Regions from separate parts of the Streptomyces sp. NPDC051907 genome, predicted to be linked through region 1. Evidence: riboswitches for the same ligand, from Rfam matches in the RefSeq annotation. Region 1 holds a riboswitch; each other region holds the start of a gene.

Evidence for each region. Region 1 has a riboswitch for cobalamin ahead of AB0M39_RS07330 ((2Fe-2S)-binding protein). Riboswitches for the same ligand answer to the same signal wherever they lie in the genome.
Region 2: linked by a shared signal. The riboswitch ahead of AB0M39_RS16080 (cobalamin biosynthesis protein) and the one ahead of AB0M39_RS07330 ((2Fe-2S)-binding protein) in region 1 are both predicted to bind cobalamin.
Region 3: linked by a shared signal. The riboswitch ahead of AB0M39_RS35460 ((2Fe-2S) ferredoxin domain-containing protein) and the one ahead of AB0M39_RS07330 ((2Fe-2S)-binding protein) in region 1 are both predicted to bind cobalamin.
Region 4: linked by a shared signal. The riboswitch ahead of AB0M39_RS26430 (ribonucleoside-diphosphate reductase subunit alpha) and the one ahead of AB0M39_RS07330 ((2Fe-2S)-binding protein) in region 1 are both predicted to bind cobalamin.

Annotation. Positions count from the first base shown of each region.
Region 1 is NZ_JBFAYB010000007.1:142,549-149,399, reverse strand. Features, by position in the region: gene AB0M39_RS07340 (YcaO-like family protein) at 1-1,264, opposite strand, end outside; gene AB0M39_RS07335 (hypothetical protein) at 1,346-1,468, opposite strand; gene AB0M39_RS07330 ((2Fe-2S)-binding protein) at 1,603-2,286, opposite strand; cobalamin riboswitch at 2,768-2,961, opposite strand; gene AB0M39_RS07325 (enoyl-CoA hydratase) at 3,229-4,020, opposite strand; gene mmsB (3-hydroxyisobutyrate dehydrogenase) at 4,017-4,940, opposite strand; gene AB0M39_RS07315 (enoyl-CoA hydratase/isomerase family protein) at 4,937-6,013, opposite strand; gene AB0M39_RS07310 (acyl-CoA dehydrogenase family protein) at 6,010-6,851, opposite strand, start outside.
Region 2 is NZ_JBFAYB010000025.1:14,942-21,792, forward strand. Features, by position in the region: gene AB0M39_RS16075 (cobyric acid synthase) at 182-1,723, opposite strand; gene AB0M39_RS16080 (cobalamin biosynthesis protein) at 1,720-2,709, opposite strand; cobalamin riboswitch at 2,785-2,917, opposite strand; gene AB0M39_RS16085 (hypothetical protein) at 3,164-3,385, opposite strand; gene AB0M39_RS16090 (inorganic phosphate transporter) at 3,399-4,655, opposite strand; gene AB0M39_RS16095 (class II aldolase/adducin family protein) at 5,020-5,682, shown strand; gene AB0M39_RS16100 (alpha/beta fold hydrolase) at 6,334-6,851, shown strand, end outside.
Region 3 is NZ_JBFAYB010000108.1:17,979-24,829, reverse strand. Features, by position in the region: gene AB0M39_RS35475 (ABC transporter ATP-binding protein) at 48-884, opposite strand; gene AB0M39_RS35470 (iron ABC transporter permease) at 881-1,885, opposite strand; gene AB0M39_RS35465 (ABC transporter substrate-binding protein) at 2,017-3,006, opposite strand; gene AB0M39_RS35460 ((2Fe-2S) ferredoxin domain-containing protein) at 3,052-3,444, opposite strand; cobalamin riboswitch at 3,484-3,674, opposite strand; gene AB0M39_RS35455 (GNAT family N-acetyltransferase) at 3,828-4,298, shown strand; gene AB0M39_RS35450 (FxLYD domain-containing protein) at 4,473-5,099, opposite strand; gene AB0M39_RS35445 (DUF1269 domain-containing protein) at 5,209-5,700, opposite strand; gene AB0M39_RS35440 (hypothetical protein) at 5,850-6,314, opposite strand; gene AB0M39_RS35435 (aldo/keto reductase) at 6,578-6,851, opposite strand, start outside.
Region 4 is NZ_JBFAYB010000057.1:47,137-53,987, reverse strand. Features, by position in the region: gene def (peptide deformylase) at 1-623, shown strand, start outside; gene AB0M39_RS26435 (ribonucleotide-diphosphate reductase subunit beta) at 774-1,793, opposite strand; gene AB0M39_RS26430 (ribonucleoside-diphosphate reductase subunit alpha) at 1,793-4,180, opposite strand; cobalamin riboswitch at 4,323-4,467, opposite strand; gene mctP (monocarboxylate uptake permease MctP) at 4,743-6,371, opposite strand; gene AB0M39_RS26420 (DUF3311 domain-containing protein) at 6,368-6,658, opposite strand.

The sequences.
Region 1 (6,851 bases):
CGAGGAAGGGGAAGGCGGCCGGGGCGTTGCAGCTGAGACCGGGGACCAGGACGCGGGCGACGTGCAGGCCGGCGTCCCGCACGCTCGGTGTCGTCAGATCGACGGCGACGGCCCGCAGGCCCTGGGCCGTGATCTGCCGAAGCCCCCCGTGAAGTCCACCGTTCAGCCCGCCGTCCAGCCCGGCGCCGGAACCGGTGGTCGGGTTCGGGGGCAGTGCGCTGTCGGGCGTGCGCAGCCGGTCGAGCCGGGCGTCCTGCGCGCGCGGGTCGAGGTGGAGCTGCAGATGCAGGCGGACGTCGTTGACGTCGCGCAGGTCCGGCCGGAAGTCCTCCCGATAGGCGCGGTCGCTCCGGTACGGCCGGTAGGGCCGGTGGCCGATGCGGCCGGCTCGGACGGCGGTCCAGAAGTCGCCGTCGTGGTCGAGCAGTTCGAGACCGGTCTCGTGCATGCCGACCGCCTCGGTGAGCGCCTTGGCCGCCGCCGCTTCGGCGGTGGACCGGCAGGCGCTGCCGAAGGCGACCAGCCGGCGCGCCGGGTCCTCGACGAACGCGGCGACGACCGTGACGTCGAACGTCGAGGGGATGCGCAGGAAGGTCACCTGGAGTCCCGCGGTCCGGGCCTCGCCGACAGCCGCGTCGACGGGGCCGCCCGGCTGCGGGGCGAGGGCGGTCGCCGGAGCACCGCTCAGCCACCACAGGGTGACGGCGTCGCGCTCGAACACCTCCTCCAGAGCGGCGCGTCGCGCCTGCTCGGGGCTTGTGCCGGCGGCGGTGCCCGCCAGGATCGGGTAGTTGGTGGGCGGCTCGTCGCCGTGGGCGCCGCGGAAGTAGTTGACGTACGCCAGCGACGCGGGGACGAGGACCTCTCCCCCGCCGGCGAGGTCGGCGCCCGGCGCCCAGGCGATCTCCAGGTCGGGCGTCATCGCCACGAAGGGGAAGCCTCGGTGGGCGTACTGGGACGGCGAGTACAGAGCGAACTCGCGGGGGTCGACGGCGGGCCTGCCGGTGCGGGTCAGCTGTCGGTACGAGGCGATGGGCAGTGCGCCGGGGACGGCGTTGCCGCAGTAGCGTTCGACGGCTTCGCCCATGGCCGCGTTGCGCGCCTGGTCGTGGTCGCCGAGCGCGGCGCCGCCCGTGACGGCGTCGACCACCCACGGGGCGAACTCGGGCCGGGCCGACAGACGGGCGCTGTACGAGATGCAGCTCGGCACGGTCTCCACCCGGGGTCGGTCGAGGGTGACCCGGTCGATCAGGCCTGGCACCACGCGCTTCGTGCTCCTCTCCGGTTCCGGCGGTACGGCGCACGGCGGGGGGTGACGTGATGTCACCCCCCCCCGCCGCTCTCGTCAGTCTTCGGTCTGCTCGTCCTCGACGTCCTCACGCCACTCGAACGGTGCGTCGACCGCCGGGGTGTGGGACTTCAGCCCCTTCTGGGGCTCCTCGGGCTCGGCCCAGCCGTGGTGCGCCATGTGCGTCCTCCTCAGATCGGCACAGGACCTGCCAACTCACGTGCACATCCTGTGCAGTTGCGAGTGACTTGCATCAACACGGTAGAGGGAATGCGCCGGATTTCTCAATACCCGCCCGGGAGGAACTCGAGAGTTCATCCGGCGAGCGAACAGTCCTCGCACTTCTCTCCCGCTGGCACCCGGTAGTAAAGGCAGCAACTCCTGCGACGGAAGCTCAGATCGGGTGCGATGATATTTCCCGAGCCGGCCAGCCGGCCGGTATTCAGCAAGCCGTCGACGAGATCGGCGAGAGGCCCGCGAAGATCCGGTCTGGCCGCCAGGACGGCGCGCGCGGCCTCGGCCAGGGCCGACGCCGCGTTCCCGGCCAGCAGCCGGGGCGCCACCTTGACCTTCAGCCCGGCGGCCAGCGCGTCCAGATGCCGGCCCACGACGACCTCGTACAGCACGTCCGTGAGGCGCGGAACGCCGTCCACCAGCCAGCCGGTGGGAGACGTCGGCAGCCTCAGGTCCGGACCGTCGTCGGCGCGGTGCAGCCCGTGCAGATCCGGGACGATCCCGCTGACGACAGTGCAGGCCAGGACCGGTGACCACAGGCGCGCGGCGTGTCCGAGGTACACCATGGAGGCGCCGATGCGCAGTTCGCGGGTGCCATAGCGGTCGGCCGTCGCCGCGACCAGATCCGCGCATCCGTGCGCGTACGCGTCCTCGACCGGGTGCCAGCCTTCGTCGGAGCCTCCCAGCTCGATCGTGAAGAACGCGCCGAAGGCCCCGACCTCCTCCAGGGCCTCGGCGACGGATCGGACGGGGGCCTGCCGCAGGGCATTCACATCGACTCCCACATGTCTGGTCGTGGTGCACCGATTTCGGGTCGTGCGGATCGGATCCGGATTTCGGGTGAACGGAATTCACTCGCCGGGCATGACGAGGAAATCTCCCCGCCTTGGAATCGAAGGCTCGACGAATGGCGTCGCCAATCAGTCAGTCGCCGAATAGGGGACGGCCTTGGATCACCTCATTCCGAGAGGGTCGTCGAACGTCGGGGGCTACGGGGACGTCCGATCGCGTGGCGGCGCCCGGTTCTCCGGCCCGTGCCCAGGCGGCGAGGTCATGGGGCGGCGCCGGGGGCGTCGAGGGGGTCGAACCAGGCAGGCCGGCCGCCCGCGGAGGACGTCGGCCGAGTGCTGTACGTCGATGGCGCCGGCCGGTCGCACACGAGGACCCGGCACGGTACGCAACCGCCAGGCGACGGCCTTCTGGGCACGCGACAGGCCCTCCTCTCCGGGGAAATCCGCCCCAGTCACTTCGAGGAGGCGACCGCGTGAGTCTCCTGGCTCTCGGGTCGAAGCTCGTCCCGGCCTTCCCACCCGTACCCGGGCAGTGGTCTGTTCGGGATCCGCTCGCCGATCACAGTGGCGGGACCGCGCCGGATTCACACCGGCTTCCTCGATCCGCCGTCGCCTTTTCGCGGGACATCATGGCAGAAGACGCTCCACGCCATAAGCCCGCCGCCGCACCGGCCGAGGGTGCACGGCAGCGCGTGCGCAGCGTGGGCGCGCGTCGTGCGCCTCTGCGGGCTCATGCGCGCTCTGTACCAGCAGGCCGGTCTATGGTCACGCCGGGCGGGCCCGCCATGGAGACGGGACGAACACAGCGCGGCTCTCGTCGTGCCCGGCGGGCGGCCGGACGGTCACCGTCGCGGCCGGAAGCGCCGCCGCCCCGCCGGCGCTCATCACGACGGCGGGGCGGCGGCGACGCGTCGGTCAGCGATGGGTGAACTTCGCGGACCGCTTCTCCGTGAACGCGGCCATGCCCTCCTTCTGGTCGGCCGTCGCGAACACGGCGTGGAACAGCCGGCGTTCGAAGCGCACGCCCTCGGTGAGGGTGGTCTCGAAGGAGCGGTTCACCGCCTCCTTCGCCATCATCGCGACCGGGGCGGACATGCCCGCCACGGTCTCGGCGACGGCGAGCGCCTCGCCGAGCAGGTCGGCGGCCGGCACGATCCGGGAGACGAGCCCGGCGCGTTCGGCCTCCTCGGCGTCCATGGTGCGGCCCGTCAGACACAGCTCCATGGCCTTGGCCTTGCCGACCGCGCGGGTCAGCCGCTGGGAGCCGCCGATGCCGGGGATGACGCCGAGTTTGATCTCCGGCTGGCCGAAGACCGCGGTGTCGGCGGCCAGCAGGATGTCGCACATCATGGCCAGTTCGCAGCCCCCGCCCAGCGCATAGCCCGAGACGGCCGCGACGGTGGGGGTGCGCAGCTGAGCGATCCGGTCCCAGGCGGTGAACCAGTCGCTCAGATACATGTCCATGTAGCCCTGCGGCTGCATCTCCTTGATGTCCGCCCCGGCGGCGAACGCCCTGTCCGAGCCGGTCAGGACGATGCAGCCGATCTCCGGGTCGCGGTCGAGTGCCTCGGTCGCGGCGACGACCTCGTTCATGACCTGGAGGTTGAGGGCGTTGAGCGCCTTCGGCCGGTTGAGGGTGATCAGCGCGGTGCGGCCCTTGCGGTCGACGAGGATCGTCTCGTACGGCTCGGTCGTCGGGTCGGTCATGCGGGTGTTCCTGTCTGGTCGGCGGGGCGGACGGACCGCTCTCTGATGGCCCGTACGATCCCGGAGAAGTCCTGCTCCGCTCCCGGCCCTTCGGCGAACGCCTCGTACAGGGCGGCGGCGCTCAGGCCGAGGGCGGCGTCCACGCCGCCCTCGCGGATCGCGTTCGCCGCGAGGCCGAGGTCCTTCGCCATCAGGGGCGCGGCGAATCCGGGCCGGTAGTCGCGGCCCGCGGGGCTGCCCGGAACCGGTCCGGGGACAGGGCAGTTGACGGTGAGCGCCCAGCACTGGCCGGAGGCGGTGGACGCCACGTCGAACAGCGCCTGATGGGAGAGGCCGAGGCTCTCCCCCAGGACGAACGCCTCGCTGACCGCGATCATGGAGATGCCGAGGATCATGTTGTTGCAGATCTTGGCCGCCTGGCCGGCGCCGGCGGACCCGCAGTGCACGGCCTTCTTGCCCATGGCCGAGAGCAACGGCTCCGCCTCGGCGAACTCGGCCTCGCCGCCTCCTGCCATGAAGGTGAGGGTGGCGGCCTCGGCGCCCATCACTCCCCCGGACACCGGTGCGTCGAGCGCCCGATGCCCGGCGGCGACGGCAGCCTCGTGAGCGGCCCGTGCGTCCGCGACGTCGATCGTGGAGCAGTCGACGAAGAGGGTTCCCGGCCGGGCGGCGGCCAGCAGCCCCTGGTCCTGGTAGAGAGCGAGGACATGGCGTCCGGCGGGCAGCATGGTGATCACCACGTCGGCGTCCTTCGCGGCGCCGGCGGCGGAGGCGGCCCGCTCCACCCCCGCGGCGGCCGCGGCCGCCAGCGAGTCGTCCACGAGGTCGTAGCCGATGACGCGGTGTCCGGCCTTGACGAGGTTGGCGGCCATCGGGCCGCCCATGTGGCCGAGGCCGACGAAGGCGATGACGCTGCTCACCAGGGCACCTCCTGGGGGGAGTCGGTGGCGGCGAGGCGGAGTTCGCGCTCGCCGAGGGATGCGAAGAAGCGGTCCACGTCGGCGTCCGTCACCTCGGCGAGGGCGGCGGGGCTCCAGCGCGGGTTCCGGTCCTTGTCGACGACCTGTGCGCGGATGCCCTCCACCAGGTCGGGGTGGGCCAGCGCGGCGCAGGACACGCGGTACTCCTGCTCCAGGACTCTCTCCAGCGGGCCGAGTCCACGGGCGCGGCGCAGGGAGGCCAGCGTCGTCTTGAGCGCGGTCGGGGACTTCGTCAGCAGCGTCTGCGCGGTCTCCTTCGCTGCCGCGTCGCCGTGCGAGGACAGTCGCTGGACGATCTCCTCGACGGTGTCCGCCGCGTAGCAGTGGTCGATCCACTCGCGTTGGGTCTCGAGCTCGCCGGGCGGGGCCTGCCCGACGTGGCGGGCGAGCACGTCGTGCACGGGGTGGTCGGCGAGGTCGGCGAGCAGGGCGGGCAGGGCGTCCGCGGGCACGCAGTGGTCGGCCAGGCCGCACAGCAGGGCGTCCGCCGCGCCGACGGGCGTGCCGGTGAGCGCCAGATGGGTACCCAGCTGTCCCGGGGCGAGCCCCAGCAGATAGGTGCCGCCGACGTCGGGGACGAACCCGATGCCGGTCTCGGGCATGGCGATCCGGGATCGCTCGGTCACGATCCGCACGGCGCCGTGGGCGGAGACCCCGACGCCGCCGCCCATGACGATGCCGTCCATGACGGCGACATAGGGCTTGCCGTAGCGGGCGATGCGGGCGTTGAGGCGGTACTCGTCGCGCCAGAAGTCGGCGGACGCCGTCGTGCCCGCTCGGGCGTCCGCGTGGATGGCCCGGATGTCGCCGCCGGCGCACAGTCCCCGCTCGCCGGCGCCGGCGAGCACCACCGTCTCGACCGCGGGGTCGCTCTCCCAGGCGTCGAGGGCGCGGGCGATCGTGCGCACCATGTCGTGGGTGAGGGCGTTGAGGGCCCCCGGCCGGTTGAGGGTGAGGTAGGCGGCGCGCCCCTCGGTGCGCAGCAGTACGGGGTCGTCGCCGGAGGCCGTCATCGGACGGCCTCCGTGAGTCCTCGGGCCACGATGACGCGCATGATCTCGTTGGTTCCTTCCAGGATCTGGTGGACCCGCAGGTCGCGGACGATCTTCTCGATGCCGTACTCGCTCAGATAGCCGTAGCCGCCGTGGAGTTGGAGGGCGCGGTCGGCGACGGAGTAGCCGGTGTCGGTGGCGAAGCGCTTGGCCATCGCGCACAGCTGGGGCGCGCCCGGGTCGCCTCGGTCCAGGGCCTCGGCGGCCTGGCGGACCAGCGCGCGGGCCGCGGCGAGCTCGGTCGCCATGTCGGCGAGCTGGAACTGGAGCGCCTGGGCGTCGAGGAGCCGGGCGCCGAACGCCTCGCGGTCCGCGAGGTAGGCGAGGCTGCGGTCCAGGGCGCTCTGGGCGCCGCCCAGGGAGCAGGCGGCGATGCCGAGCCGGCCGCCGTTGAGGCCGTTCATGGCGATGCGGAAGCCCTCGCCCTCGGCGCCGAGCCTGCGGTCGGCGGGGACTCGTACGCCGTCGAGGAGGACCTGGCGGGTGGGCTGGGCGTTCCAGCCCATCTTCTTCTCGTTCGGGCCGAAGGAGAGGCCGGGGTCGTCGCGTTCGACGACGAAGGCGGAGATGCCGCCGGGGCCGTCCTCGCCGGTGCGGGCCATCACGATGTAGACGTCGGAGGCGCCCGCGCCGGAGATGAACTGCTTCACGCCGGTGAGCACATAGGCGTCCCCGTCCCGTTCGGCGCGGGTCCGCAGTCCTGCGGCGTCCGAGCCTGCTCCGGGCTCGGTCAGGCAGTAGCTGCCCAGCGCCTCGGCGGTGCACAGGGCGGGCAGCCATCTGGCGCGCTGGGCGTCGT
Region 2 (6,851 bases), on a different contig from region 1:
TGTGGAGCGATGTCGTGCGGTGCGATGTCGTGCGGTGTGGAGTCGTGCGGTGCGAGGTCGTGTGGAGCGATGTCGACGGCGGCGGCCCCGCTCTGGCGGGGACGGTCCGGGCACAGCGAGGCGCCCGGCCGTACGGACTGTGTGCTCCCCGCCCACGCGGGGGTACCGCGGCCGGCGGCGCTCACGGCGCCCCCGGCGGCACGAACGGCAGACCCTGCGGCGGGCCGTTCTCGATCAGCCGCAGCAGCGCGTCCGTGTCGGCGTGCTCCTCGATCAGGTCGCCGAGGCGGTCCAGCTGCTCCTCGCGCAGGGCGCCGAACGAGGTGTCGGGGGCGGGCACGAAGCGCCGGCCGGCCGCCGCCGCGACCTCCCGCAGGAACGCCCGGCGGAAGCCGTCGCTCTCCAGCGAGCCGTGCCAGTGGGTGCCCCAGACGGCGCCGACCCTGCAGCCGTCCAGACTCCGTCCGTCGTCGTCGGAGAGGAACGCCTCGCCGCCCAGGACCTCGGCGACGCCATGGTGGATCTCGTACCCCTCCACCCGCTCGCCGAGCGCCTTGCCGACCGGCCGCGCCAGGGTCTTCTCGGCCGCGAACCGGACGCGTACGGGCAGCACGCCGAGACCGTCCACGGCCCCTGCCTTCGACTCGACGTCGTCGACGATGTGTCGGCCCAGCGCCTGGTAGCCGCCGCAGACGCCCAGCACCGGCCGGCCCTCGGCGGCGCGCCGCACGATCGCGTCCGCGAGCCCGCGCTCGCGCAGCCACGCCAGCGCCTTCACGGTCCCGCGCGTGCCGGGCAGGACGACGAGGTCCGCGTCGGCCAGCTCCTCGGGGCGGTCGACGAACCGCACCACCACGCCCGGCTCCGCGGCCAGCGCGTCCACGTCGGTGAAGTTGGACATCAGGGGCACCGCGCACACGGCGACCCGCAGCACGTCCTCGCCGACGGGCGGCGCGACGACCGACTCGCGGACCGCGCCCCGCAGGGACACGCGCAGCCCGTCCTCCTCGTCGATGCCGAGTCCGTGCGCATAGGGCAGCACGCCGAGCGTCGGCCGCCCGGTGAGCTGCTGGAGCATGTCGAGACCCGGCTCCAGCAGCGTCACATCGCCCCGGAACTTGTTGACCAGATAGCCGGCGACCAGGTCCTGGTCCTCGGGGCCGAGCAGCGCCGTCGTGCCGAAGAACTGCGCGAAGACCCCGCCGCGGTCGATGTCCCCGACCACGACGACCGGGAAGCGCGCGGCCCGTGCGATGCCCATGTTCACGATGTCCGTACGCCGCAGATTGATCTCGGCCGGACTGCCCGCCCCCTCGCAGATCACGGCTTCATATGTGCCCCGCAGCTCCTCCAGGCACTCCACGACGGTGCCCAGCAGCGCCTGCTGCCTGCCGCCGTGGTAGCCGCGTGCGCTGAGCTCGCCGACCGGCTTGCCCATCAGCACGACCTGGCTGGAGCGGTCGCTGCCGGGCTTGAGCAGCACGGGGTTCATCAGCGCGCTCGGCTCCACGCGCGCGGCCTGCGCCTGCATGGCCTGCGCCCGCCCGATCTCCGCGCCCTCGCGGGTGACGAAGGAGTTGAGCGACATGTTCTGGCCCTTGAAGGGCGCGACCTTCACTCCCTGGCGTGACAGCCAACGGCAGATGCCCGCCGTGACGACGCTCTTGCCCGCGTCGGACGTCGTTCCGGCGACCAGCAGGCCGCCGCCCCTGCGCCTGCTCATGCCCGCCCCTTCGCCCGTGCCGATGGACTTTCCGCGCCGCCTCGGGTCTTCCCGAGCGCGTGCGCCGCCACGCGGCCCGCCGCGCAGGCCGCCAGCGTCAGCCAGCCGACGCGGCGCGAGAGGCGCACCGCGCGTTCGATGTCGCCGAACTCGACCGGGCGGCCCCGGCCGTTGAGGACGGGCCGGTTCTCGACGCGTCCGCCGTACGAGAGGGCGCCGCCCAGCCGCACGCCCAGCGCCCCCGCGAACGCGGCCTCCACGGGGCCCGCGTTGGGGCTCGGGTGCTTGTCGGCGTCGGCCCGCCACGCCCGTACGGCCCCGCGCGCGTCCCCGCCCGCGAGGACCGCGAGCCCCGCGGTGAGCCGGGCGCCGGGCCAGCCGGCCACGTCGTCGAGGCGCGCCGAGGCCCAGCCGAACCGCCGGTAGCGCGGCGACTTGTGCCCGACCATCGCGTCCAGGGTGTTGACCGCCCGGAACCCCACCAGGCCGGGCACGCCCGCGAGCGCGCCCCACACCAGCGCGCCGACCACGGCGTCGGAGGTGTTCTCGGCGACGGACTCCACGACGGCGCGCGCGATCTGCTGCTCGTCCAGGGCCTGCGGGTCGCGCCCGCACAGATGGGGGAGCCGCTCCCGCGCGGCCTGGAGGTCCCCGGCGGCGAGCGCGCCGCCGACGGCCCGCGCCTCGCGGCCGAGGGACGTGCCCCCGACGACGGCCCAGGTGGCGGCGGCGGTCAGCGCGACGGAGGCGGCGCCGCGGCCGCGCAGAGCTCGGGAGACGAGGAGGGCGCCGCCCGCGGCGCCCCCGGCGCACAGGGCGGTGTGCAGCACGCCCCAGCCGCGGTGGTCACGCCACAGGACACGCTCGACGGCGCCGGCGGCCCGCCCGAAAGCGGCGACCGGATGCCCCCGGCGGGGATCGCCGAGCAGCAGGTCGCCGACGAGCCCGGCGGCGGCGCCGTACACGAATTCACGGTCGGCACGCATGGGTTCAGGCCGGCGTCTCGCCGCGAACGACCTTCATGGAGAAATTTGTCCTCACTCAGGGTGTCCGCGCCCTGGTTCGACGTGTCGGGCGGCGAGAGTTCCTGGCTCCCGGGGATGGACTCCCCGGTCACAGTGGCGGGACCGCGCCGGATTCGCACCGGCTTCCTCTTCTGCCGCCGTAGCTGGCCTCGGCAGTCCACCACGGTGCGCGAACACCCGTCAACCTGCCTTTGACCTGCGATGAGGGAGTGTGTTGGGGCACACACGCGGGCGGTTGAGCGCCGGGCGCGGAAAACCGGCGCCCGTATGTCCCGGCAGGCGCCGGCGGCCAGAAAAGCCGGGCCGGACACCCGAAGGGCGCCCGGCCCGGCCGGTGGTGCGAGGGGCGATCGCGGGGCGTCAGCCCCACGATCGGAAAGGCGATCGCGGGGCGTCAGACCACGATCAGAAGGCGTCAGACGACGATCAGATAGATGCCGAACGTCACTGCCGCCGCGCACAGCGCGAAGCAGGCGTACGCGCCGGTGCGCGCCAGGACCGCGGAGCCGCCCTGTGCGGCGGCCGCCTCCTGCTTGGTCAGGCCCACGATGCCCAGGGTGAACAGACCCACGAGGGCGACGGTGGCGAAGAGGCTCACGCCGAAGACGGAGCCGAGAGCTGCCCAGTCGATTTTCATTGGTGATCTGTCCTTACACCGAGGCCGCGGGGGCCGGCTCGGTGGCCGGAGCGGGGATGGTGGTCTTGAATTCCGGGGCGGGCGATTCCTGGGCGGGCGTGCCCGCCGGGGGCGGGGTGACGGCCGCGATGGCGGTGGTCACGACGCCCGCGGGCTCGGCGTCGCCGGACTCGACGTCGTTGACGTTGTTGTGGTCGACGACCTGGCGGCGGGAGACCAGCCAGATCGCGGCGCACGAGGCGACGAGGAAGACCGCGACGGCCGCGACGCCCCAGTCGCCCTGCTTGGTGACGAACTCCGAGCCCGCGGCGACCAGACCGGCGGCCGGCAGGGTCAGACCCCAGGCCACGAACATCCGGGTGGCGGTGGACCAGCGGACCACGCCGCCCTTGCGGCCGAGGCCGGCGCCCATGACCGCGCCGGAGCACGAGTGCGTGGTCGACAGCGAGAAGCCGAGGTTGGAGGAGGCGAGGATGACGCTGGCCGCGCTGGTCTGGGCGGCGAAGCCCTGCTGCGGCTGGAGGTCGGTGAGGCCCTTGCCCATGGTGCGGATGATGCGCCAGCCGCCGAGGTAGGTGCCGAGCGCGATGGCGATGCCGGCCGCGAGGATGACCCACATGGGCGGGTTGGAGCCGGGGGAGAGCACGCCGCCGGCGACGAGCGCCAGCGTGATGATGCCCATCGTCTTCTGAGCGTCGTTGGTGCCGTGCGCGAGGGAGACCAGGCCGGCCGAGGTGATCTGTCCGGCGCGGTAGCCCTTCTTGGTGGCCTTCGGGTCGGCGTTCTTGCCGATCTTGTACGTCAGCCGGGAGGCGAGGTACGCGGCGAGGCCGGCGACCAGCGGAGCCGCGATCGCGGGGATGAGGACCTTGGTGACGACGGTGCCGCCGTTGACCCCGCTGACGCCGACCGACGCGATGGTGGCGCCGATCAGACCGCCCATGAGGGCGTGCGAGGAGCTGGACGGCAGACCGATCAGCCAGGTCAGGAGATTCCAGAGGATGGCGCCGACGAGCGCCGCGAAGATCACTTCTGGGGTGATGCCTGCTTCTGTGACGATGCCGCTGGAGATCGTCTTGGCGACCTCAACGGACAGGAACGCGCCGACGAGGTTGAGCACGGCGGACATGGCCACCGCGGTCTTGGGCTTCAGGGCGCCGGTCGAGATGGTCGTCGCCATCGCGTTGGCGGTGTCGTGGAAACCGTTCGTGAAATCGAACACGAGCGCTGTCACGATCACAATCGCGAGCAGCAAGGAGATGTGTTCCATTTACCCAGGCAATCGTTTGACGTCAGTGGCCCGGTGAACGTACGTAACCTGAGTGAACGGAAGGTGAACTAGGGCGGACCTGGTGGTGTCCTGGAGTGAGGATTCATGGCTCCGCTTGCCAGTGGCCGAAGGGGCGGGAGTGTGCCCGGGTGAGGGCGCGGGGCGCGTCCGGGCGGCGACGGCTCAGCAGTCGCACGGGTCACGGCGCGGCGCGGACGAGGCGCCGGCCCGTCGACGGCTCCGCTCCGGGGGAGTTGAGCGAGGGCGAGAAGCGGCTTTCATGACAGTTCGAGGAGACCTTGATCACCTTTTGGCCTCGACGGTGGCCGCGCTCCGCCATCGGCCGCCTGGCAGGATCGTTCATATGACCGATCAGGTGCGGCAGGACGCGATCGAGCAGGCATGGCAGGACCTCGTGGCGACGGCGCGCAGGACCGCGGCCGAGGGTCTCGTGGTGGGGACCTCGGGCAATGTCTCGGTGCGGGTCGGCGACCTCGTCCTCGTCACCCCCAGCGGAGTCCCCTACGACCGGCTCGCCCCCGAGGACGTCGTGGCCGTCGATCTCGACGGCGACCAGGTGCTCGGCGAGTTCCGCCCCACGAGCGAGCTGCCGCTGCACCTGGAGGTCTACCGCGGCACGGACGCCCGCGCCGTGGTCCACACCCACGCGGCGCACGCCACCGCCGTCTCCACCCTCGTCGCCGAGCTCCCGCCGATCCACTACATGATCGCGATCCTGGGCGGCCCGGTCCGGGTCGCGCCGTACGCCCTGTACGGCACGGAGGAACTGGCCGCGAACATGCGCGACGCACTGCGCGACCGCACCGGCTGCCTCCTGCAGAACCACGGCACGATCACGTACGGCGACAGCCTCCAGCAGGCGTACGACCGCACGGCCCAGCTGGAGGCGATCTGCGAACTCTGGCTGACGGCGTCGTCGGTGCCCGGCCACACACCGTCGCTGCTCACCGAGCCCCAGCTCGCCGAGGCGGGAGCGAAGCTCCGGGGCTACGGCCCGACGAAGTAGCCTCCGCTGCTCGGCCGCGAACGGGTGGCGAGCCGACGCGGGGGGATGGGCGGGGGCGCGGCGGTGGACGGCGACGGCTGGCCTGCGGCCGCCGATGACCCGCCGGTCTGTGCGTACGCCGGACTGCCTTGCCCCGGCTGGCCCGCGTGACCGTCCACAGTTGATGGCTGCTCCGCAGCTGTCGGCCGCCGATGGCCGGTCTTGGCTGACCGCTGGGTCTGTGCGAACGCCCGGCTGCCGCGTCCGCGCCGCGGGCGGGCCGCCGATGGTGGCTCGGCCAGGCTGAGAGCCTGTGGCCCGCCAGACATGCGCGGCCGTCCGCGTGACCGTCCACTGCCGATGGCTGCCCCGGCCAGCCCGGCCGTCGGTTGCCGATGGCCCGCCCCGGCTGAACCGCCCGGTCTGTGCGACCGTCCTTCGTCGACGGTCAGCCCCCTGACCGCACGGTCCGTGCGACTGCCCGCCGCCGGCGACTCGCGAGGCTGAACGTCTGATCCGCCCGGCCCGCGCGATGCCCGCCGCCGGCGGCGCACCCCGGCTGCCTGGGTCGGCCCGCGCGGCCCTTCCCTCCCGCTGCTATCCGGCCGTTCCGCGGACACCCCCGGCCATCGCCCACTGGCCGCGGGGCGCGTGCGTGCCGACACTGGAACGGTGCGCCCGGTAACCGCGACGGCAGCAGCCGTCACCACTCTCATCGGGGTCGGCGCGGCCGCGATCGCCGCCGGCCGCTACGCGAGCGACGCCGCCCTCAAAGCGGTCCCCGGCCGGCCCCTGCCCGGGGAGCCCCGGCTGACCGTGCACGCCGCCGAGTCCGGGCGGGTGACCCTGACCCGCAGCCTCGCCTCGCTGCGGCCCGGCACCTACGGACTCGACGGGGGCGACGTCCACGCCGTCGTCGGCCGGGTCCTCGACCATGTGCCGCACGCCGCCGACACCGTCGTGCGCCGCCTGGAGCGCATCAGCCACGGCAGCCTCGTGTCCGGCGGCCGGGTACGGCTCACCCCGCAGGTGCACAGCGGCGACCCGTACACCGCGCTGCGCCTGAAGCACAGCGACGTCGAGATCCCCGGCGAACTGGGCGGGCTCCCCGCCTGGTTCGTCCCCGGCGACCGCAAGACCTGGGTGATCGCCGTGCACGGCCTGGGCGCGACCCGCGAACACCCGATGAA
Region 3 (6,851 bases), on a different contig from region 1:
GTTCCCAGGGCGTACGGCCGCCAGCTCCGGCGGTCAGTTCCCGCAGGTCACGCCAGGAGACCTCCCCTCGGCCGCTCCTCGCGCACCCGGTCGAGGCCGGGCAGCACGGTGACATGCGGGAGCCCGGTGACCGGGTGCTCGCTCACGTCCGCCTCGACGCGGTAGACCTCGGCGAGGAGCGTGGCGGTGAGGACCTCCGCGGGCGTTCCGACGGCGACCACGCGGCCGGCCTCCATCACGCAGATCCGGTCGCAGAAGGACGCGGCGAGGTTGAGGTCGTGCAGCGCGATGACGGCGGTGACGCCGAGCCCGCGCACCAGCCGGAGGGCGTCGAGCTGATGGCGCAGGTCCAGGTGGTTGGTCGGCTCGTCCAGCACCATCGTCCCGGTGCGCTGCGCGAGGGCGCGGGCGATGAGAACCCGCTGCTTCTCCCCGCCGGAGAGGCGGTCGAAGGGCGCGTCCGCCAGCGCGGCGACGTCGAGCTCCTCGAGCGCGCCCACGATGATGCCGCGGTCCTCGGCGTCGTCGCCCGCGAAGGCGCGCTTGTGCGGGGTGCGGCCCATGGCCACCACGTCGTACACGGTGAGCTCGAAGTCCCCGGCCGTCTCCTGCAGTACGGCGGCGAGCCGCTGCGCGAGGCGCTTGCCGGGCATCCGCCAGACGTCCTCGCCGTCCAGCGCCACCCTGCCGGAGGTGGGGCGCAGCGCCCGGTAGAAGGTACGCAACAGGGTGGACTTGCCCGCGCCGTTGGGGCCGGCGAGTCCCACCACCTCGCCGGGCGCCACGTGCAGGGAGACCTGGTCCACCAGGGTCCGGCCGTTCACGACGACGGACACGTCCTCGACGTCGAGCGCGCCGGGCTTGGCTATCGGGGTGTCCGTCATCGGGCCGCCTTCCGTCGCATCAGCCAGAGGAAGAACGGGCCGCCGACCAGGGCGGTGAGGATGCCGACGGGTATCTCCTCCGGGCTGATGAGGGTGCGGGCCGCCAGGTCGGCGGCGATCAGGAACGCCGCGCCGAGCAGCGCGGCGGCGGGCAGGGCGCGGCGGTGGTCGGCGCCCACGAGCAGCCGCACCACGTGCGGCATGATCAGGCCGACGAACCCGATCTGGCCGCTGACCGCGACGATCGTGCCGATCATCAGGGCGACGAGCGTGAACAGCGCGGCGCGGAAGCGGTGGACGTCCAGGCCGAGGGCCGCGGCGGCCTCCTCCCCCGCCAGCAGCAGGTTGAGCGAGCGGCAGACGCCGAGCAGGACCGCCGTGCCGAGCAGGACCGCGCCCACGGGGATCCACACCAGCGTCCAGGTGGTGCCGGCCAGTCCGCCGAGCATCCAGCGCAGCGCCGACTGGGTCTTGTGCGGGTCGTTGGAGGTGACGACCAGCAGGCTGGCGACCGCCGAGAGGACCTCGGCCATGGCCACGCCCGCGAGGACGAGCCGCACGGTGGTCATCCTGCCGCCGGAGCGGGCCAGGAAGTAGACGGCGATCAGCGCGGTCAGCGCGCCGAGGAACGCGGCCACGGGCAGGGAGAAGATCCCGAACAGGGTCACATGGAAGACGAGGACCAGCACCGCGCCCACCGACGCGCCGGACGACACCCCGAGCAGCATGGGGTCGGCCAGCGGGTTGCGGACGAGAGCCTGGAGCGCCATCCCGGACACCGACAGGCCCGCGCCGACCACGCCGGCCAGCAGGACCCGGGGCAGCCGGACGTCGAGGACGATCGTCTCGCGGACCGGCGTCCAGGTCGGCTCGGCCAGCGACGGATGCACCTGGTGCAGCAGGATGCTCCAGACCTGGCCGGCCGGCACGTTGATCGAGCCGATCGCGATGCCCGCGGTCGCCGCCGCCGCTACCAGGGCCCCGAGCAGCGCCAGGACCAGAGGATAGGGAACGGCGGTGCGCCGGACCGCGACCGCCCCGGCTCCGGCCGGGCCGCCCGCCGCCTTGGCGGGCCCGGCCGCCTCCGTCGCATCGGCCGGGCCGGCCGCCTCGGTCGTCTCGGTCGCCTCCGTCACTGGAAGCGGTCCGGGTGGATCTGGCGGGCCAGCGACTCCACGGCGGCCGGCACCCGGACGCCGAGCACGGTGGAGGAGAGCGGCAGCACGGCGAACCGCTTGTTCTTGATCGCGGGCACGTCCTTCAGCGCCGGGTTGGCGAGCAGGAACTTCTTCTTGTCCTCGACGGGCTGGTCGCCGTAGTCGTAGATGACGATGACTTCGGGAGCCCGCTCGGCCACCTGCTCGAACGACACGTCGCCGAACGTCTTGTCCACGTCCGCGAACAGGTTCACACCGCCCGCTCGCTTGATCATCTCGTTGCCGATGCCCGCGCCGCCCGCGGTGAACGCGGTCTTGTCGCCGCTGTCGTAGACGAAGAGCTTGGTCGGAGCGACGCCGGCGAGCTTGCCGTCGACCCCCTTGAGGACGGTGTTGAGCTTCTTCACCTGCTGCTCGGCCCGCTCCGGCACGCCGAAGATCTTGGCGACGGTGCGGATCTCCTCGTCCATCTTGGCCATCGTCACGGGCTTGGAGCACTCCTCGATATTGAGGTGGGTGTCGACCCCGGCGTCGGTGAACGCCTTGCGGCCGCGTCCCTCCTTCTCGTCGAAGGTGCTGGAGAACCCGCCGTAGACGAAGTCCGGCTCGGCGGCCAGCAGCGTCTCGAAGGAGGGGTACTCCTTCGCGAGCACCTTGATCCCGCCGTAGGCTGCCTGGTACTCCGGCAGGATCTTGTCGTCGAGATAGCCCGTGCCCACCATCGACTTCTCCAGCCCGAGCGCCAGCATGATCTCGGTCGCGTGCTGGTTCAGCGACACCGCCCGCTGCGGAGGACGCTTATAGGTGGTCTTCACATCGCAGTTGGTCACCGTGAGCGGAAAGCCCTTGGCGGCGGAGCCCGCCGACCCGGTGTCCTTCCGGGCGCCGCCGTCGCCTCCGCAGCCGACGGTCAGCAGAGCCGCGGCTATCGCCGACAGCACGAACTTGGGGTACTTGCCCGTCATGTGATGGGTCCTCTCACCGGAGTCGTCGCAGGGTGGATCGGTGGGTCATCGCGTGTCGTCGGGGGAGGGCACGGACCGTGCGCGGCCCGGCGGGGTGAAGACGTACAGGTCGAGCACGTCCGGCAGCGGGGCGACGCCGGGGCCGCCCGCTCTCACCCAGTCGACGACGTCCTCGGTCGCGGCGGGGTCGTTGACCAGGCCGAGCCAGACCGGCCGGGCGCCGGCGGCACGTCCCGCGGCGGAGGGCTGTACGACGATCACGTTCGCCTGGTCGCACACGTCGAGGCACTCGCAGACGCGGACGGGCGCTTGAGTGCGCAGACGGGCGGTCTGCTCCGCGTGATCGACGCCGGTCACCTTGGAACTGCCGCAGCAGCAGTCCCGGCATACGACGACCCGGCACGGCGCCGGCTCGCCTGACAGTCCCCCGATGGGCATGCCGACAAGTCCTCCCCTCTGGGGAAATCCGCCCCAGACACTTCGAGGAGGCGACCGCGTGAGTTTCCTGGCTCTCGGGTCGAAGCTCGTCCCGACCTTCCCACCCGTACCCGGGCAGTGGTCTGTTCGGGATCCGCTCGCCGATCACAGTGGCGGGACCGCGCCGGATTCACACCGGCTTCCTCGATCCGCCGTCGCCTTTTCGCGGGACATCATCGCAGACGGGAACGGCATGTCGTACCGCGCGTTCGGACGTACGAGGGGCGGGCGCGAGCGGCGCGCGCCTCCCCGGGGCCGACGCCGAGCAAGGCGGCCCGCTCCGACGCGGTCGCTCGGACACGGCCGCTCGGAAATCCGCTTGACCGCCCTTCTATGGTTCCCGCATGACGACCACGCTCCGCCTGGAGAAGATCACCCCGAAGAACTTCGACGCCGCGATCGGCATACGAGTCCGGCCGGACCAGGAGCACTTGGTCGCGCCGGTCGTGAAGTCCCTCGCCGAGGCGTACGTACACCCGGAGGCAGCCTGGCCCCGTCTGATCCTCGACGGCGACCGGCCCGTCGGCTTCCTCATGGCCTTCCTCGACATCGACTTCGCCGACGACGGCACGGGCGCCGACATCCGCTCGGGCCTGTGGCGCCTCAACATCGCGGCCGGCGAGCAGGGCAAGGGGTACGGCCGCTTCGCGGTCGAGTCCGTGGCCGCCGAGATCCGCCGCCGCGGCGGCGACCGCCTGACGGCCACCTGGGAGCCGGGCGAGAGCGGCCCCGAGCGCTTCTATCTCGGGCTGGGGTTCCGGCTGACGGGCGAGAAGAGCGGGGGCGAGACGGTGGGCGAGCTGGAGTTGGGCTAGGCCCCCGGCCTAGTGAGCCGATGCCCTGCTCCTCGCCGAGATCGCACGCGGCACGACGGCGGGGCGGCTGGACGGCACGACGGCTGGCGGGCTGGAGGGCGGGAGGGCGGGCACCGCCGAAGGGCCCGCTGCCGGATGTGTCGCCTGGTACGGGCCGACGCTCACCGCCCGCGTTCAGTACCGCTGAGCCTTGGCGATCTTCGCCGTAAGCGCCAGGTCGGCGGGCTTCCGGCTGATGGCGAGGGGCCGAGCCCGCTCGCCCGGCTCGAGGTCCTCCGCGCCGACGATCCTCGTCTCCACCGCCTTGCCGTCGGCGTCGACGAAGTCCACCTGCACGGCGTACGACGCCTGCTCGTCGGTGCTGTTGGCGATGTTGACGACGACCGCCTGCAGACCGCCGGTCTCGGCTCTGGGCCTCCCCGTCAGCGAGACGTCGGAGGTCGCGTTGCCCTTTCCCTCCACGTTCTTCAGCTGGGCGGCGGCCGCCTCGTTCGCACGGGTCAGCTCAGCCGAGACCGACGCCTCGAAGGAGGAGGCGGCAGCGGAGGCGGACGAGGCCGCGGCGCGGGCCGACTCGAGGGCGGACTCGGCGGCGGAGGCCATGGCCGAGGGCGGCGTGCCCGAGAACGCGGACGTGTCGGGGGGCGTCGGGCGGGGGCTGAACGTCGTCGCGCCCTCCGTGTCGCCGCTGTCGGTGCTGCACGACGACAGCGCGGCCACGCTCGACGCGACGACGACGCACGTCAGGGCGACCGTCGCCAGCCGTCGCCTGCCGGGCCGGCCCTTCGCGCATGCGGTCATCTGGACTGTCCTCTCCCAGCTGGCGACCGAGGGACGCTCCCTCCGGTGGCGCCCATGACGAACGGCCGTGCCCCGTGCACCCTGCGCAGGGCGGGGTCGGCCCCGGGCTCTACTGGTCGCCGGCGAGCTGCTCGGCGAGTTCCTTCTCGTCCTCGTCCGCCATAGACGTCTTGAGGACGGTTCCGCCATAGGGCTGCATCGCCGCGGCGAACTTCTCGTCGACGATGTCCGTAGCCATGATCACGACGGCGGCCGAGCCGGGCTTGAGAAGGGACTGGACCTTCTCCCGGAACGACTTGTCGACGCCCATCTGGCTCACCTTGCCGATGATCCCGCCGACCGCGGCGCCCACCACGCCGATCCCGGGCATCAGGATGAGCATGCCGAAGACCATGCCCCACAGGGCGCCCGCCGTGGCCGACACGGCCACCTTCTCGCTCTTGCGGGGTGTGTCGACGTGCGTCTCGCCCTCCTGGTCCACCGAGACCAAGGCGAGCCCGGTGAGCTTGAGCACGGAGTCCTTCTCCAGCTGCTGGACCGTCTTGAAGGCCTTGTTCGCGGTTGGAGGCTCGTCGTAGCCGATGACGATGAGTTCGGACATCCTGATCTCCTTGGTCACCAGATTGGCAATACGAACCTTATGTCCAATTCGGCGATCAGGCAGAAGATGCGCGGGCGCGCCGCGACCCCGCGGCGCGCACACCGACGAGGCCGGGCCCGTGCGGGCCCGGCCTCTCAGAAGCAGGCGGATCAGTGGTTGGTGCCCGACGCCCAGACCGCGCGGCTGCCGTCGTAGATCACCACGTTGCCGTCGTCCTGGATGGCCAGGCGCGAACCGGGGCGACCTGCGGTGTTCGAAGCCCACACCGCGCGGTTGGAGCGGGTGTAGACGACGAAGTTGCCGTCCGTCTGGAAGCGGGCCGTCCAGCCCTGGCCGACGGTGTTGGAGGCCCAGCGGGCCCGGTTGAACTCGTCGTAGATGACGAGGTTGCCGTCGGACTGCATGACGAGCCGGGCCGTGTCGGAGCTGACCGACTGGTTGTGGCTCAGGGTGAACGGCGCATAGCGCACCTGGGTCGCCTGCTCCCCAGGTATGGCCGTCTTCCCCGAGGCGGCCGGACGTGCATGGTCTGAGGGTGCCGCGTGCGCCTGGCCGACGAGCATCAGGCTGGCGAGCACGGCGGTTGCGAGAAGCGCGGTAGCTCTCTTCCCCACGAGCGAACTCCTTGAGTCAGGTAGTTCAACCATCGGCGCCCCGATCGGGATGCCGTCCCCGGACTCTGGCGCCCGGGCGGCGCCGGAAGCGTCCGCTCCGGCCCGCCATGACGTGTTCGTGTCACTCTTTGACCTGAAATTGTAGGCACCAACTATTTAGGGCCAATTGCGCGCGCCGAAGCTGGCCGACTTCCTCCCCGAGCGGGCGTCACGCCTGCTCGGGGACGCTCGGGGGAAGGGAGTCACGCCTGCTCGGGGAGGGGTTATGCCTGCTCGGACGGCTGGTCGAGGCGGTCGAGGCGGTCGCGCTGGGCCGGCGTCAGGCGCAGGTCCGCCGCGGCGACGTTCTCCTCGAGGTGGGCGATCCGGGCGGTGCCCGGGATCGGGAGGACGACCGGCGAGCGGCCGAGCAGCCAGGCGAGCGAGACCTGCGTGGGCGTCGCGCCGGTCTCGGCCGCGACGGCGGCGACCTCGGCCTGCGCGCCCGACTCCCCCGCCACGATCGGCCGCCACGGCAGGAACGCGATGCCCGCCTCC
Region 4 (6,851 bases), on a different contig from region 1:
AGCAGGAGACGGACCAGCAGGTCAACGATGGGTTCGTCGTAGACACAGAGGACTGCGAGGAGCGTGAGCTGGCGTACCGCGAGCGCGGCACGTCGCGCCCGATCACGGTCGTCGGCAACCCGGTGCTCCACAAGGAGTGCAAGGACGTCACCGAGTTCGACGACAAGCTCGCCGCTCTCATCGACGACATGTTCGCCAGCCAGCGGACGGCGGAGGGCGTGGGCCTGGCCGCCAACCAGATCGGCGTGGACCTGAAGGTCTTCGTGTACGACTGCCCGGACGACGAGGGCGCGCGGCACGTGGGCGTCGTCTGCAACCCGGTGCTGGAGGAGCTGCCGGCCGAACGCCGCGCGCTCGAGGAGGCCAACGAGGGCTGCCTGTCGGTCCCGACGGCGTACGCCGAGCTCGCGCGCCCGGACTACGCGGTGGTGCGCGGGCAGGACGCCCAGGGCAAGCCGATCAAGGTCCGCGGCACCGGGTACTTCGCGCGCTGCCTGCAGCACGAGACGGACCACCTGTACGGCTACCTGTACATCGACCGGCTCTCCAAGCGGGACCGCAAGGACGCCCTGCGGCAGATGGAAGAGGGCACGCCCCGCTACCCGGTCGTCGCCAACGCCTGACCGCTCTAGCTGCTCGGAAGGCCCCGTTCCGGTGACCGGTGCGGGGCCTTCGGCTTGCCGCCGGCGGACGGACGCACGAATGCCGAACGGCCGGGCCGGCGCCCCCCCCGCGCGCCTGCCCGGCCGTTCAGCCCCCCGTCCTCGGAACGGCTAGAACTCGTCGTCGAAGCCGACCGAGCCCTCGACCGCCACCTGGTAGGCGGACGGACGGCGCTCGAAGAAGTTGGTCAGCTCCTGGACGCCCTGGAGCTCCATGAAGGAGAACGGATTCGACGAGCCGTACACCGGAGCGAAGCCCAGCCGGGTCAGACGCTGGTCGGCGACGCACTCGAGGTACTCGCGCATCGACTCGGTGTTCATGCCCGGCAGACCGTCGCCGCACAGGTCGCGGCCGAACTGCAGCTCCGCCTCCACGGCCTCCTTCAGCATGTCGGTGACCTGCTGCTGGAGGGCGTCGTCGAAGAGCTCCGGCTCCTCCTTGCGGACCGTGTCCACGACCTCGAACGCGAAGTTCATGTGCATGGTCTCGTCCCGGAACACCCAGTTGGTGCCGGTGGCCAGGCCGTGCAGCAGGCCGCGGGAGCGGAACCAGTACACGTACGCGAAGGCGCCGTAGAAGAACAGGCCCTCGATGCAGGCCGCGAAGCAGATCAGGTTGAGCAGGAAGCGACGGCGGTCGGCCTGCGTCTCCAGCCGGTCCAGCTTCTCGACCTCGTTGATCCACTTGAAGCAGAACTGCGCCTTCTCGCGGATGGAGGGGATCTCCTCGACCGCGTCGAACGCGGCCGCGCGGTCCTCCGGGTCGGGAAGGTAGGTGTCCAGCAGCGTCAGATAGAACTGGACGTGCACGGCCTCCTCGAAGAGCTGACGGCTCAAGTAGAGCCGCGCCTCGGGGGAGTTGATGTGCTTGTAGAGCGTCAGCACCAGGTTGTTCGAGACGATCGAGTCGCCGGTCGCGAAGAACGCGACCAGACGGCCGATCATGTGCTGCTCGGCCGGGGTGAGCTTGGCGAGGTCGGCGACGTCGGAGTGGAGGTCGACCTCCTCCACGGTCCAGGTGTTCTTGATCGCGTCGCGGTAGCGCTCGTAGAAGTCCGGGTAGCGCATCGGCCGCAGGGTCAGCTCGAAGCCCGGATCGAGCAGGTTCTTCTCGGCGTCGGTGGTGCTCATTACTGGCAGGCCTCGCAGGACTCGGGGTTCTCAAGGGAGCAGGCGACGGCGTCCGCGTCGGGCGCGGCCTGCTGCAGGGGGATGGGGGCGGGGACGGCGGCCGAGGGGCCGCCGGCCGCGCGGGCGATCCGCGTCGCGGGGCGGGAGCGCAGGTAGTACGTCGTCTTCAGGCCCTGCTTCCAGGCGTACGCGTACATCGACGACAGCTTGCCGATGGTCGGCGTCTCCAGGAACAGGTTCAGCGACTGCGACTGGTCCAGGAACGGCGTGCGGGCCGCCGCCATGTCGATCAGGCCGCGCTGCGGGATCTCCCACGCCGTGCGGTACAGCGCCCGCACGTCCTCGGGGATCCAGCTGAAGCCCTGTACCGAGCCGCTGGACTCGCGCAGCGCCTCGCGGGACTGCGCGTCCCACACGCCCAGGTTCTTCAGCTCCTCCACCAGGTAGCCGTTGACCTGGAGGAACTCGCCGCTGAGCGTCTCGCGCTTGAAGAGGTTGGAGACCTGCGGCTCGATGCACTCGTACACGCCGGCGATCGAGGCGATGGTCGCGGTCGGCGCGATGGCCAGAAGCAGCGAGTTGCGCATGCCGACCTCGGCGACGCGGGCGCGCAGCGCCTCCCAGCGAGCCGGCCAGTTCAGCTCGACGGCGGCGCCATAGTGGTCTGGGTGCAGGACGCCCCGGGCCGCGCGCGTCTCGGACCAGGCCGGCAGCGGACCGTTGCGCTCGGCGAGGTCGCAGGACGCCTCGTACGAGGCGAGCATGATCCGCTCGGCGATCTTGGTGGAGAGCGCCCTCGCCTCGGGCGAGTCGAAGGGCAGCCGGAGCTTGAAGAAGACGTCCTGGAGGCCCATCGCGCCCAGGCCCACCGGCCGCCAGCGGGAGTTGGAGCGCCCGGCCTGCTCGGTCGGGTAGAAGTTGATGTCCACGACCCGGTCGAGGAACGTGACGGCCGTGCGGACGGTCTCGTCGAGACGCTCCCAGTCCAGCTCGCCGCCCTCGGTCACGAACGACCCGAGGTTGACCGAGCCGAGGTTGCACACGGCGGTCTCGCCGTCGTCGGTGACCTCGAGGATCTCGGTGCACAGGTTCGAGGAGTGGACGACCTTGCCGGGCTCGGCGGTCTGGTTGGCGGTGCGGTTGGAGGCGTCTTTGAAGGTCATCCAGCCGTTGCCGGTCTGCGCGAGGGTGCGCATCATCCGGCCGTACAGGTCGCGCGCCGGGATGGTCTTGCGCGCCAGGCCCTCGGCCTCGGCCTTGCGGTACGCGGCGTCGAACTCGTCGCCCCACAGGTCGACGAGGTGCGGCGCGTCGGCCGGGGAGAACAGCGACCAGTCGGCGTCGGCCTCGACGCGGCGCATGAACTCGTCGGGGATCCAGTGTGCGAGGTTCAGGTTGTGCGTACGGCGGGCGTCCTCGCCGGTGTTGTCGCGCAGCTCGAGGAACTCCTCGATGTCCGCGTGCCAGGTCTCCAGGTAGATCGCGGCGGCGCCCTTGCGCCGGCCGCCCTGGTTCACCGCGGCGACCGAGGCGTCGAGGGTCTTCAGGAACGGCACGATGCCGTTGGAGTGGCCGTTGGTGCCGCGGATGAGGGAGCCGCGGGCGCGGATGCGCGAGTACGAGAGTCCGATGCCGCCGGCGTGCTTGGACAGGCGCGCGACCTGGTGGTACCGGTCGTAGATGGAGTCGAGCTCGTCCAGCGGGGAGTCCAGCAGGTAGCAGGACGACATCTGGGGGTGGCGGGTGCCGGAGTTGAAGAGCGTGGGCGAGGAGGGGAGGTAGTCGAGCCGGCTCATCAGCCCGTACAGCGCGGCGACCTCGTCCAGCGCGCGCACCGACTCGTCCTCGGCGAGCCCGCAGGCCACGCGCAGCATGAAGTGCTGTGGGGTCTCGATGACCTGACGGGTCAGCGGGTGGCGCAGGAGGTAGCGGCTGTAGAGGGTGCGCAGCCCGAAGTAGCCGAAGCGGTCGTCGGCCTGCGGGTCGAGGAGGGCGTCCAGGCGGTCGGCGTGCAGCTCGACGAACGCGGCGGTGCGGTCGGCGATCAGGCCCTCGCGGTAGCCGACGGCGACGGACGCGGAGAAGGCCACCGCGCCCTGTCCCGCGGCCTCGTCGGCGATGTGACGGGTCAGCAGGCGGGCGGCGAGCCGGGAGTAGGCAGGGTCCTCGGAGATCAGCCCCGCGGCCGCGTCGGTGGCCAGGCTCCGCAGCTCGGCCGCGTCCGACTGGGCGTTGCGACCGCGCAGCGCGGCGGCGGCGACCCGGCCGGGGTCGGTGTCGGGCAGGTCGGCCGTCAGGTCGGTCAGGGTCCGCAGAAGCGCGGTCCCAGGCCCGTCGGCTGCCTGCTCGGCGATGCCTGAAGCCGGATCGGCTGGCGCGATGGTCACGTGGTGCTCTCCCTCGCTCGGCTCTGGGCCGCGGGGGAGGGGAGGCCGTTTGGAGGGTGTGCGCACCCGGCTCAGGGGAGCACACCGAACGGCGTCCACCGGCCCAACCGCGAGGCCCGGACGTCTCGGCACCCGGATCGGTCGAGCCGGATGCACCGTCGGCAGGTCTTCGGACTGGCGCGGATACGACAAAGCGCACCACAGCACACCGTTGCGGGACAGTTCCGGATTCGCACCGGATTCCCCTGCGGCGACAGCGAGCACGAGCATACATGTGGGGGCGGGTTGATGAGGCACCCCCCACATGTTGTGTCGGCCTCGGGGCTTTGGCCCTAGCCGTCCTCGCCTAGGGGGCGTGGGAGTTCGGCTTGCGAGGCGGCCGAGGAGGCCGTCTGGAGGCCGCGAGAAGGCCGTCTGGAAGCCTTGGGAAGGCCGTCTGGAGGCCGTGGGGAGGCGCCTTGGGGGCCGCCTGCGGCTGCCGCGGGCTCCGGGATCGGCGCCGGCCATGGAGAAGGGCGGGGAGGGGGACTCGCCCCCGCCCCGCCCCTTGTGGAGCGTTCCCTCAGTGCCCGGCGCCGGCCGTCGCCTTGGGCAGCTCGACCTGGACGCCCGGGTCGCCCGCGTCCGCGGTGTAGTCCGACGGGCTCGTCTCGTCCACGCCGTCGGGCGCCTTGAGCGCCCGCAGGACGAAGGTGAGCACTACCGTCACCACCACGTTCAGCACGAAGGCCGTCAGACCGATGTAGCCGATCTCGCCGATGCCCGGAATCTCCGCCGACGAGCCGCCGAAGTGCTTCTGCGTCGGGGAGGCCACTCCGTACGCGGCCGCTGTGCCGTAGATCATGCCCACGGCCCAGCCCCCGAGCAGCGCCCAGCGGTGGAACCAGCGGGTGAACAGGCCGCCCACCAGCGCCGGCAGGGTCTGCAGGATCCAGATTCCGCCCAGCAGCTGGAAGTTGATCGCGACCGTCTTGTCCATCGTCAGAACGAAGGCCAGGGCCCCCACCTTCACCAGCAGCGACACCAGCTTGGAGACCTTCGTCTCCTGCGCCGGCGTCGCGTCCGGCTTGATGAAGTCCTTGTAGATGTTCCGGGTGAACAGATTCGCTGCCGCGATCGACATGATCGCCGCCGGCACCAGGGCGCCGATGCCGATCGCCGCGAACGCGACGCCCGCGAACCAGTCCGGGAACATGTTCTCGAACAGCTGCGGGATCGCCAGCTGCCCGTTCTTCACCTTCACGCCCGCCGCGATCGCCATGAAGCCCAGCAGCGCCAGCAGTCCCAGCATCAGCGAGTACAGCGGCAGGATCGTGGTGTTGCGGCGGATCACGTCACGGCTGCGCGAGGAGAGCGTCGCCGTGATCGAGTGCGGGTACATGAACAGCGCCAGCGCGGAGCCCAGCGCCAGCGTGGCATAGCCCCACTGGCCCATCTCCCCGGGCACCAGCGCGCCCTTCGGCTTGTCCGTCGCCGGGTTGATCTGCGCGTACGCCTCGCCGGCCTTGGCGAAGATCTCGTCGAAGCCGCCGAGCTTGATCGGGATGTAGATGATCGCCACCGCTATGACGATGTAGATCAGCGTGTCCTTCACGAACGCGATCAGCGCCGGCGCCCGCAGCCCGGAGGAGTAGGTGTACGCGGCCAGCACGCCGAAGGCGATGAGGAGCGGCAGGTCCTTGACGAACCAGTGGGTGGTCTCGCCGCCGCCGACGCCCATCACGTCGAGCACGGCCTGGATGCCGACCAGCTGGAGCGCGATGTACGGCATCGTCGCCAGGATGCCGGTGACCGCCACGGCCAGCGAGAGCCCCTTGGAGCCGAACCGTCCGCGCACGAAGTCGGATGTGGTGACGTATCCGTGTTTGTGCGACACCGACCACAGGCGCGGCAGGAAGGTGAAGATCAGCGGGTAGACGAGGATCGTGTACGGGACGGCGAAGAAGCCCGCCGCGCCCGCCGCGTAGATCGCCGCCGGGACGGCGACGAAGGTGTACGCCGTGTAGAGGTCGCCGCCGAGCAGGAACCAGGTGACCCAGGTGCCGAACGACCGTCCGCCCAGGCCCCATTCGTCGAGGCTGTTCTCGTTCTCGGCTCTGCGCCAGCGCGACGCGAGGAATCCCATGACCGTGACGGCCAGGAAGAAGAAGATGAAGACGGCGAGTGCGACGCCGTTCACGCCGTCCTTCACTTCGACGCACCTGCCTTTCGGGCGCGCTGGTCACGCTGCCAGAGCTGATACGCGACCATCGTCAGAACGGTCGAAATGACGACCCAGAGCATCTGATACCAGTAGAAGAAGGGAATGCCGATGAACTTCGGATCGACCTTGGCATAAGAGCTCACCCAGAGCATCGCCACAAAGGGCGCGACGAGGCAGAGGGCGACGATCACGCGCACGGGAGTGACCACGGGTTGTCTCACTTCGGGCGCTTCAGGCTCATCCGGCACTTCTGGCGCCTCGGGCACTGCTGTCATACGGCGACTCCGTCCCCTTGCTGATCACCTGTAATGCGCAGGAAATCTAGGCGAGGGCTCGGCGTCCCGCACCCCCTGTCCGCATATCGGTACGGCAACGACTTTCGATGAGAGCCCAGTTCAGCGGCGCCGCAACCCGGAAGCGGGGTCCGACTCCTGTTGGTCCGTCCGTATCCGCTCGAATTCCCCGCGG